2 regions of the Synechococcus sp. CS-1326 genome follow, and region 1 is predicted to be linked to the other one. Evidence: predicted binding sites of a transcription regulator. Region 1 holds the regulator's gene; the other holds the start of a gene.
The links. The regulator NtcA, encoded in region 1, controls nitrogen genes in cyanobacteria. The targets are predictions, from matches to a motif close to GTANCNNNNGNTAC.
Positions count from the first base shown of each region.

Region 1 (4,677 bases):
ATTTGCATTGCATGGCTATGAAGCGTCCTGGCTACAACCTTTTCGGCTCCAGCACTCTCTATGGTTGCAATTTCATTTCTTAAGTCCGCAGCGGAAGTCCGGGTGAAGGTAATTGCCAGGATTTCTTCGGGAGGAACCCCCGTTTCCATCAATCGAGCGATTCTTCTTTTGATTGCAAAGCTTTTCCCAGACCCTGGACCTGCAAGTGACCTTATGACGTGTGCATCTGAGCTTGCCAGCAAAAAGCTTGGAGATTCGCGGTCAAGGTTGTCGTCCCAAGGCATTGGCTACTCCGGTTATCGTGGATAAATCTAACTTGTTCTTGGACAGTTCCGCAAACTACACCCCATAGACGGTCTCCTTCTGCAATCAACAGGAACAACGCCTTCACAAGTATCGCGCACGCCTTGTGCTGGAGGGGTTTTGGTCAGTCTGCTGAGATGAGCCATTGTGGTTCGCGGGTCAGATAACCACTTTTCAGAATGATACAAAGCCGGCTGGCCTCTTCTAAAGGAAAGGCTTCTTCAACCACACTTTCAAGCCATGGAATTCGGCCACCCCTCTCAGCTTCTAAGCCCTTAAACAGAAGGAACACTCACGCCCCATCAGCCTGCTCCACAACTCTCCACTTCCCTCCATCCAGATCAAACCTTCGCCAACGTCACCCGCTCCGGCTGGTGCTGGTATTTGCCGGCACGGTCGCTGTAGGTGGTCTGGCAGGGTTCGCCTTCGAAGAACAGCAGCTGGCAGATGCCTTCGCTGGCGTAGATGCGGCAATCAGCGCCGGAGGAGTTGCTGAACTCCAGCGTGAGATGGCCTTCCCAGCTGGCTTCAGCCGGGGTGGTGTTCACGATGATGCCGAGGCGCGCATAGGTGCTCTTGCCCAGGCAGATCACGGTGATGTTGGCCGGCACCCGCAGCAGCTCCAGCGCCACCCCCAGGCCGTAGGAATGGGCGGGCAGGATGAAGTAGTCGCCGTCGTCGTCGTGGTGCAGCGGTGCCGGCTCCAGGTTCGCCGGGTTGAACCGCTTCGGGTTCATCACCGTGCCCGGCACGTGCCGGAAGATCAGGAATTCCTTCGGCGAGAGCCGCAGGTCGTAGCCGTAGGAGGAGCAGCCATAGCTCAGCACCGGCGCCGTGCGGTTCTCGGCATCGAGGTGGCGCACCAGCGTGGCCTGGAACGGTTCGAGCATGCCGCTCGCGGCCTGTTCGTTGATCCAGCGGTCGCACTTGAGCATGGGGTCAGCAGTTGCGGCGGAGCTGGGTGACCTGATCCGCCATCGCCAGCAGCCCCTCGGGAATCGAGGGGCCCGTGAGGATCACATCGAGGTTGGGCGGGCGTTGGCGCAGGCTGGCCTCCACCTCCGCCGCTTCCAGGTAGCCGAGGCCGATCGCCAGGCCCAGCTCATCGAGCACCAGCAGGCTGAGTTCGCCGGTGAGCAACTGCCGGCGGCTGAAGGCCCAGACCTGCTCGACCGCAGCCCGTTCCACCTCATCGTCGGCTGGTTCGGTCAGGCAGGCGGGCACCGCCGGACGCATCCACTGCAGCCGGCCGCAGAGCCAGAGGCTGTGCTCCGGCCCCTGGTCGACACCGCCCTTGAGGAACTGACTGATCAGCACCCGGCTGCCGAGCCCCGCGGTCCGCAGGGCCTGGCTGAACACCCCGTCGAAGCTGCCGCGGAACGGGGCTGTGTGCACCTGCAACAGGCCCTCCGTCTGGGCCAGGCCAGGAACGGAGCGGAGCGGGCGCACCTCGACGCAAGGCTTGATCAGGCTGGCCGTCATCAACACCCTTCAGAACCGCGATGCTGAATGTAGCGGCGCCGTCCGCCGAAACAAGCTGCTTGCCACCACCCCTAGTGCAAACAGATGTACCAGCCAGCGGCTGTCCAGCTCATGCCCGCCGCTTCGCCGCTGCGCCCAGCCAGGCCCTGACAGGCCGGAAGCGGGTGGTTAGTGTCATCGGATACAGGGAGCACCCGGGGCGCTCCGTAGCTTCCAGCCACTTGTTCCGCCGTCATGGTCGGCGCTATGCGCGGATTCAGCCGCACCAGCACCACCCCTCCCCCCAGCTCCGGCGGACTGCCCCCCCCCGCCAATGGGCCGGCCACCCTGCTTGAGGTGATGCGTGGCCTCAACGGCAGCACGCTCGAAACGGTGGAGCGGGGAAAAACGATCTTCTTCCCGGGTGATCCGGCCGAGCGGGTCTACCTGCTCCGCCGTGGTGCCGTCCGGCTTTCCAGGGTGTATGAATCGGGCGAGGAGATCACCGTGGCCCTGCTGCGGGAGAACAGCCTGTTCGGCGTGCTCTCCCTGCTCACCGGCCAACGCTCCGATCGCTTCTATCACGCGGTGGCCTTCACCCGTGTCGAGATGGTGGCGGCACCGGCCACCTCGGTGCGGCGGGCGATCGAGCAGGACGCCAGCGTCGGTCTGCTCCTGTTGCAGGGGCTCTCCTCCCGCATCCTCCAGACCGAAACCATGATCGAAACCCTCACCCATCGCGACATGTCCTCGCGGCTGGTGAGCTTTCTGCTGGTGCTCTGCCGTGATTTCGGCGTGCCGGGCACCGATGGCATCACCATCGACCTGCGGCTCTCCCACCAGTCGATCGCCGAAGCGATCGGCTCGACCCGGGTCACCATCACCAGGCTGCTCGGTGACCTGCGCCAGGCCGGGCTGGTCCAGGTGGACCGCAAGAAGATCACCGTGTTCGATCCGGTGGCCCTGGCCAAGCGCTTCAGCTGATCTCCCCCTGGCTGGGCGGAGGTCCGCCGTCGATACTGGATTCCCCTGCACTGGGCCGTGTCCGGCTGGCTGCTGATCCTTGCCCTTCTGGTGCTGGGTGGTGTGCTCGCCACCCTGGGGGATCGGCTGGGCAGCCGCATCGGCAAGGCCCGGCTCAGCCTGTTCAACCTCAGGCCGCGCAACACGGCCGTGCTGATCACCGTGCTCACCGGCAGCCTGATCAGCGCCATTTCGCTGGGATTGATGCTCGCGGTCAGTGAACGCCTCCGGGTGGGCCTGTTCGAGCTCGATGCCTTGCAGCTGAAGCTGCGGGAAGGGCGCACGGCCCTGGATCGCAGCACCGCAGCGCTCGGGGCCAGCGAAAGCGCTCGCCTGCGCAGCGCCACGGCCCAGCGCCAGGCGCAGCAGGGCGTCGTGCGGGCCGAGCAGGGTCGCGCCCAGGCCCGGCAGCAGCTGGCCTCGGTGGAGGTGCAGGCCACGCAGCTGCGGCGGGAGCTGCAACCGCTTCAGGCCCAGCGTCAGGCCCTGCTCAGCCAGCGGGATCGGCTCACGGCGGAGATCAGGGGCCGCGATCGCGACATCCGCAGCACCGAAGCGGAGCTGGCCCGGGTCAGGCAGCAGATCAAGGCTGGTGAAGCCGAGCTCAAGGGGCTGGAAACCAAGCTGATCGCCCTGCGCCAGGGGGATGTGGTGATCACCAGCGGCCAGGCCCTCGCCACCGCCAAGGTGGCGCTGAAACGGCCTGCCGAGGCCAGGCCGGTGATCGAGGCCCTGCTGCGCCAGGCCAACCTCAAGGCTTTTGAGCGGGTGCTGCCCGGCCAGCCCGCCGACAGCCAGATCCTGCTGGTCCCCCGCGCCGACATCGTCAAGCTGGAGGGGTTGCTCGGCAAAGGCGGCTCCTGGGTCGTGAGCATCCTCTCGGCCGCCAATGTGCTGCGGGGGGAGCGCCAGGTGCTGGGCTTCCCCGACCTGCGGCAGAACCGCACGGTGATCCGTCAGGGGGATGTGATGGCCACCACGTCCCTGGAGGGCGACGAGCTCTCCGCCATCCAGGTGCGCAATCGCCTCAACCTCCTGCTCACCGCCTCCTTCGCCAGGGCCCAGCGGCAGGGGTCGGTGGCCGATGGGGTTCAGTTCGATGTGAATCTGTTCAACCGGCTGGGCCGCGAGCTCAGCGAGCGCCCCGGCGGGCAGAGCGTCAGGCTCGAAGCCGTGGCGGTGCGGAATTCAGACACCCCTGATCCGATCTTCCTCGAACTCCGTCGGGTCGGGGGCACCGCCGCTGGAACAGCTGCTTCCGTGCAACCTCGGCGGCCATGAGCGAGCTGCCAGCCGAGGGGCCCCTGGCCGGCCTTGATCCCGGCCGCAGCAAGTGCGGTCTCGTGCGCACCGATGCCAGCCGCCACCGGATCGAAGCGGCCCTGGTGCTCAGTCCGGATGAAACGCTGCAGCAGCTGAGCAGCTGGATTCGCCGCCGCCAGGTGTCTGCTCTTGTGCTCGGCAACGGCACGGGCAGCCAGGCCTGGCTGCAGCGGCTGCAACCGCTCTGCCCGGTGCTGTTGGTCGATGAGCGGGGCAGCACCCTGGCCGCCCGGCCGCGCTACTGGCAGCTCCATCCAGCCCGGGGCTGGCAACGGCTGCTTCCCCTCGGGCTCCGGCAGCCACCGCGACCCTGGGATGATGTCGTTGCCCAGGTGTTGCTGGAGCGAACACTCGGCTATCGCCTCGACTGTTGCCTCGATCGCCCCTCCCCTGGCCCAGGCGTCGCCCCATCCCCCTAAAACTTGGCCCGCACGGTGAAGGCATAGTCGCTGCCGGGTTCCAGCTGGTAGTCGGCCTTGAGCAGAAAGCGCAGCAGCGCGTCCTGGATCAGGGCGCGGCCGAGCGAGGGCTCCACGCTCAGCTCGCCGCGATCGAAGGCCCAGCGGA
Region 1 is NZ_JAHLYV010000012.1:170,131-174,807, reverse strand. Features, by position in the region: gene KQ307_RS04430 (UvrD-helicase domain-containing protein) at 1-284, opposite strand, end outside; gene KQ307_RS04425 (hypothetical protein) at 428-595, opposite strand; gene dcd (dCTP deaminase) at 645-1,238, opposite strand; gene KQ307_RS04415 (cob(I)yrinic acid a,c-diamide adenosyltransferase) at 1,243-1,785, opposite strand; gene ntcA (global nitrogen regulator NtcA) at 2,020-2,748, shown strand; gene KQ307_RS04405 (DUF3084 domain-containing protein) at 2,806-4,068, shown strand; gene KQ307_RS04400 (resolvase) at 4,065-4,529, shown strand; gene KQ307_RS04395 (DUF3146 family protein) at 4,526-4,677, opposite strand, start outside.

Region 2 (4,677 bases), on a different contig from region 1:
GCTGGAGGGATCAATGAAGAACATCAGGCGCTGGCGGAGCCGCCGCCCGCCGGAGGGGTGGCCGCCTGCTCGAACAGCGACAGGGCCGAGCAGGCGCCGCACTTGGCGCAGCCCGCCGACATCGCGGCAGACCGCAGATCCGACGCCGCCAGTTGCTGGGCGACGGCTGTGTAGATCTCCACCATGAAGGCGGCGCTGGGCGCGGGATGGTGCTCCAGCGGCGTGCCGCTGATCGGCACGAATGGCACCACGAAGGGGTACACACCGGCGGCGATCAGGCGCTCGCTGCAGGCCACGATCGCGGCGGCGCTGTCGCCCAGCCCCGCCAGCAGATAGGTGGACACCTCGCCGCGGCCGAACACCGCCACCGCCTGCGCGAACGCTTCAAAATAGCGCTCCAGGCTCAGCTCCGCCTTGCCCGGCAGGATGCGGCGCCGCACATCGGGCTCCACCACCTCCAAGTGCATGCCGAGGCTGTCGACGCCGGCGTCCTTCATGCGCTGATACCAGATCGGATCCTCCGGCGGCTCGCACTGGGCCTGGATCGGCAGGTTCACCCGCGCCTTCACCGCCGCTGCCGTCTCGGCCAGCAGGCGGGCGCCGCGGTCGTCGCTGTTGGGGGTGCCGGTGGTCATCACCAGCTGGCGCACCCCATCGAGCCGCGCCGCTGCTTCCGCCACCTCGGCCACCTGGGCCGGGGTCTTTCTCACCACGGTGCGGCCATCCTCAAGCGATTGCTCGATGGCGCAGAACTGGCACGACTGGCTGCGGTCGCGGAAGCGGATGCAGGTCTGCAGAAGCGTGGTGGCCAGCACATCGCGGCTGTGCAGCAGCGCGATCGAGCGGTAGGGCGTGCCGTCGGCGGTGTGCAGGCCGTAGAAGCGCGGCTCCGGCGGAGCCTCCACCTGCACCGCCACCCCCAGCGGCGCCTCCCGCCGCAGCTCCAGCCCGGCGGCGCCGGCCTCCAGGCGATAGGGCGAGCGCTGGGCGGCGCTGCTGTAGACGGGCACCATCACCGTGGTGCCATCGAGGCTGAGGGCGCGGTGGTCGGAGGGGCCGGCACCGCCGCGGCGACCCTTGTTGCCGGGCACCCCAGGTTCCACGAGGCCCTGAACCTGCAGGTCGGTGACGAGCCGCGCCAGCGCGGCATGGTCGCGGGGGTCAGCCATGGGGAACCGGCTCCGGATGGGAAACGAGCGGGGGCGGCACGACCGCCAGGGGGTGCGGCAGCAGCTCCGGAAACGGCTCCAGCAGTGCCGGCAGGGCGGCGGGCGCTCCGCCGTCTCCCTGCTCCTGCACCTGACGCGCCGGCGTGCGATCGAGGCGCAGGCCCAGCAGGTCGGGGCGGCTGTAGTGGCCCACGCTGTCCATCATCCGTTTGCGCTTGGTGATCAGGGCCGGGTCGAGCTCGGCGATCGCCAGCCCTTCCCCCTCCGGCAACGGACCCGCCAGGTAGCGGCCTTCCGGGCTGATCACGGCGGTGTGGCAGCCCCCCTGGCACGCCTTCTGCAGCGCCGGATCCGTGGTGATCCGCTCCAGATCCGCCGGATCCAGCCAGGCGGTGGAACTCACCACGAAACAGCCCGCCTCCAGCGCGTGGTGCCGCAGGGTCACGGCCGTCTGCTCGCTGAAGATCGGGCCCACCAGCGACCCGGGGAACTGGGCGCAGTGGATCTCCTCCCCCTGGGCCATCAGGCTGAAGCGGGCCAGGGGGTTGTAGTGCTCCCAGCAGGCCAGGGCACCGATGCGTCCCAGCGCCGTGGGCACCACCGTGAGGCCGGACCCATCGCCCTGCCCCCACACCATGCGCTCGTGATACGTGGGGGTGAGCTTGCGCCGCTTCAGCAGCAGCGTGCCGCTGGCGTCGATCAGCAGCTGGGCGTTGTAGAGGCTGCCGCCCTCCCGTTCGTTGATGCCCAGCAGCACGTGCATGGCGTGCTCGCGGGCGGCGGCCGCGATGCGGCGAAGCGCCGGGCCTGGCACCGTCACCGCCTGCTCATAGAGGCGCAGGTGGGAGCGGCCCATCAGCGCCGGCGGCTCCACGAAGGAGAAATAGGGGTAGTAGGGCAGGAAGGTTTCGGGGAAGACGATCAGCTGCACCCCCTGGCCGGCCGCCTCCCTGATCGCCGCCAGCACCCGTTCCACAGACCCCTCCAGGCTGTAGAGCACCGGACGGATCTGGGCGGCGGCCACGACGATCGGGCCGTTCATCGTCAGAGCGTCCAGGTGTCGAGGATGAAGGCGCCTTCCTTGCGGTGCAGCAGCACGATGTCGAGCACATCGAGCGGATTCACCGGGGTGATGCCCGCCATCAGCGCCCCTTCGCCGTGGCCGTAGAGGGCCTGGAGGGCAAAGCGGCAGGCATACACCTTGCCGCCCTGGTCCATGAACTTCTGCAGGCGGGCGTTGAAGTTGAGATGGCCGTCGAAGGCGGCATCCCCGAGCTTGGGGAAACCGCGCTGCACCCCGAGGGTGACCCCGGGTCCGTACAGAAGGATCGAGGTGTCGAAGCCCTTGTTGATCAGGCGACTGGCCTGCAGCAGGTTCACCAGGCCGATCGAGCCTTCGAAGGCCACGGTGTGAAAGGTGATGAGCGCTTTTTCGCCAAGTTCCGCCTTCACATCGGGGAACACCTTCTCCTCGTAATCCACGAGGAAATCGCCAGGTTGATTGGCGGGGCGGGTGACCTCAGGCATGAACCAGCGACCTGTCATGGAAACGGCGTCACGACCCTGCACCAGGCGTGTGTGAACTTGTGTATCGGCAGGCACCAAACCAGCCGGGCGCCCTGGCCGGAAGTTTGGTCTTGCTCGCTACCACCGGCCTGCCGCTCTGCGGCTCACGATGAACTTCCATCACAGCCTGTCCGTGGCGTCCCCAGTCCGCTCGTCCGACGCCGCCCCGCTGGCGTCGCCGGCCGCCGCTCCGGTGGTGGTGATCGGCGGCGGCCAGGCGGGGCTGTCAGTGGCCACCTGCCTCCAGCAACGCGGTATCGACGCCCTGGTGCTGGAACGGCACCGGGTCGGGCACGCCTGGGAAGCGCAGCGCTGGGATTCGTTCTGCCTGGTCACCCCCAACTGGCAGTGCCGCCTGCCCGGCTTCCCTTACGACGGCGACGACCCCGATGGCTTCATGGGCCGCGACGCGATCGTGTCCTACCTGCGCCGTTTCGCCCATCGCGCCAGGGTGAATGTCCGAGAAGGGGTGCGCGTCGAGCGGTTGCAGCGCTGCGGCGGCGGCTACCGGCTGCTCACCAGCGGCGGAGTGCTGGAGGCCGCGCAGGTGGTGATCGCCACCGGCGCCTACCACCGGCCGCGCCGCCACCCGCTTGCCGAGCGACTGCCAGCCACGGTGCTCCAGCTCGATGCCCGCGACTATCGCCGCCCAGACCAGCTGCCGGTGGGGCCGGTGCTGGTGGTGGGCAGCGGCCAGTCGGGCTGTCAGATCGCCGAAGACCTTTTTCTCTCCGGGCGCCGCGTCCATCTGAGCGTCGGATCGGCACCCCGCTCCCCACGGCGCTACCGCGGCCGGGACGTGGTTGAGTGGCTGGAGCGGATGGGGGTGTATTCCACCCCCATCGACGCGCACGACGATCCCCGTGCCGTGCGGCACAAGACCAATCACTACCTCACCGGCCGCGACGGTGGCCGCGAGATCGACCTGCGCCAGCGGGCCGGCGAAGGCATGGTGCTGCACGGCCGCCTGGAGGGGATCGCCGTCACGGGGCTGAGCTTCGCCGCCGATCTGGCCGCCAACCTCGATGGCGCTGATGCCGTCTACAACCGCATCCGAGCCAGCATCGACGCCCACATCGACGCCACCGACCTGGACGTTCCCCACGACCCTCCCTACGAACCCTGCTGGCGCCCGGCGCCGAACACCGGCAGCAGCCGACTCGACCTGGCTGCAGAGCCGCTGGCGGCCGTGATCTGGTGCACGGGCTACCACTCCGATTTCAGCTGGGTGGAGGTGCCGGTGTTCGATGGCAGCGGCGAACCGGTGCACCAGCGGGGCCTCACCGGAGCCGAAGGTCTCTATTTCATCGGCCTGCCGTGGCTTCACACCTGGGGCTCCGGCCGCTTCTGCGGCGTGGGCAGCGACGCCGACCACATCGCCCAGCGGATCGAGTGGCGGCTCCGCCCTCGCGACGGCAGCCAGGACCAACTGGAATGCACGGCATTGCTTGGCTCATGACGGCCGTGGACATCCCGACGCATAACAGCAGCCTGATCCCCGCAGACAGCCTGCGCCAACTCAACGCCCGCTCTGATCGGGCCGGCTGGCTGCAGACCCTCTTCCATGCGGCGCTGATCCTGGCGGCGGGCTGGGTCTGGGGCGATGAGCGGCTCAGCCTGCTGCTGCGCCTGCCGGCCCTGCTGCTCTGCGGCTGGGGCCTGGCCTTCGCCTTCTGCGCCATGCACGAATGCGGCCACCGCACCGCCTTCGCCAGCCGCGCCGTCAACGATGCCGTGGCCTGGTGGGCCGGGGTGCTGAGCTTCTACAACGCCGATTTCTACCGCCGCTACCACCAGTGGCATCACCGCTACACCCACCAGCCGGGCCTCGACCCGGAACTGGAAGACCAGCCGCCCACCACGCGCTGGGGCTACCTGCTGGAACTGAGCGGCCTGCCCTGGTGGGCCGCCAAGCTGCGCGGCCACGCCCGCGGCCTGCGTG
Region 2 is NZ_JAHLYV010000009.1:8,503-13,179, forward strand. Features, by position in the region: gene KQ307_RS01720 (MSMEG_0567/Sll0786 family nitrogen starvation N-acetyltransferase) at 1-24, opposite strand, end outside; gene KQ307_RS01725 (MSMEG_0568 family radical SAM protein) at 24-1,169, opposite strand; gene KQ307_RS01730 (Nit6803 family nitrilase) at 1,162-2,211, opposite strand; gene KQ307_RS01735 (MSMEG_0572/Sll0783 family nitrogen starvation response protein) at 2,214-2,696, opposite strand; gene KQ307_RS01740 (MSMEG_0569 family flavin-dependent oxidoreductase) at 2,863-4,194, shown strand; gene KQ307_RS01745 (fatty acid desaturase) at 4,170-4,677, shown strand, end outside.
Region 2: the regulator NtcA is predicted to act here: its motif matches at 2,758-2,771, upstream of KQ307_RS01735 (MSMEG_0572/Sll0783 family nitrogen starvation response protein).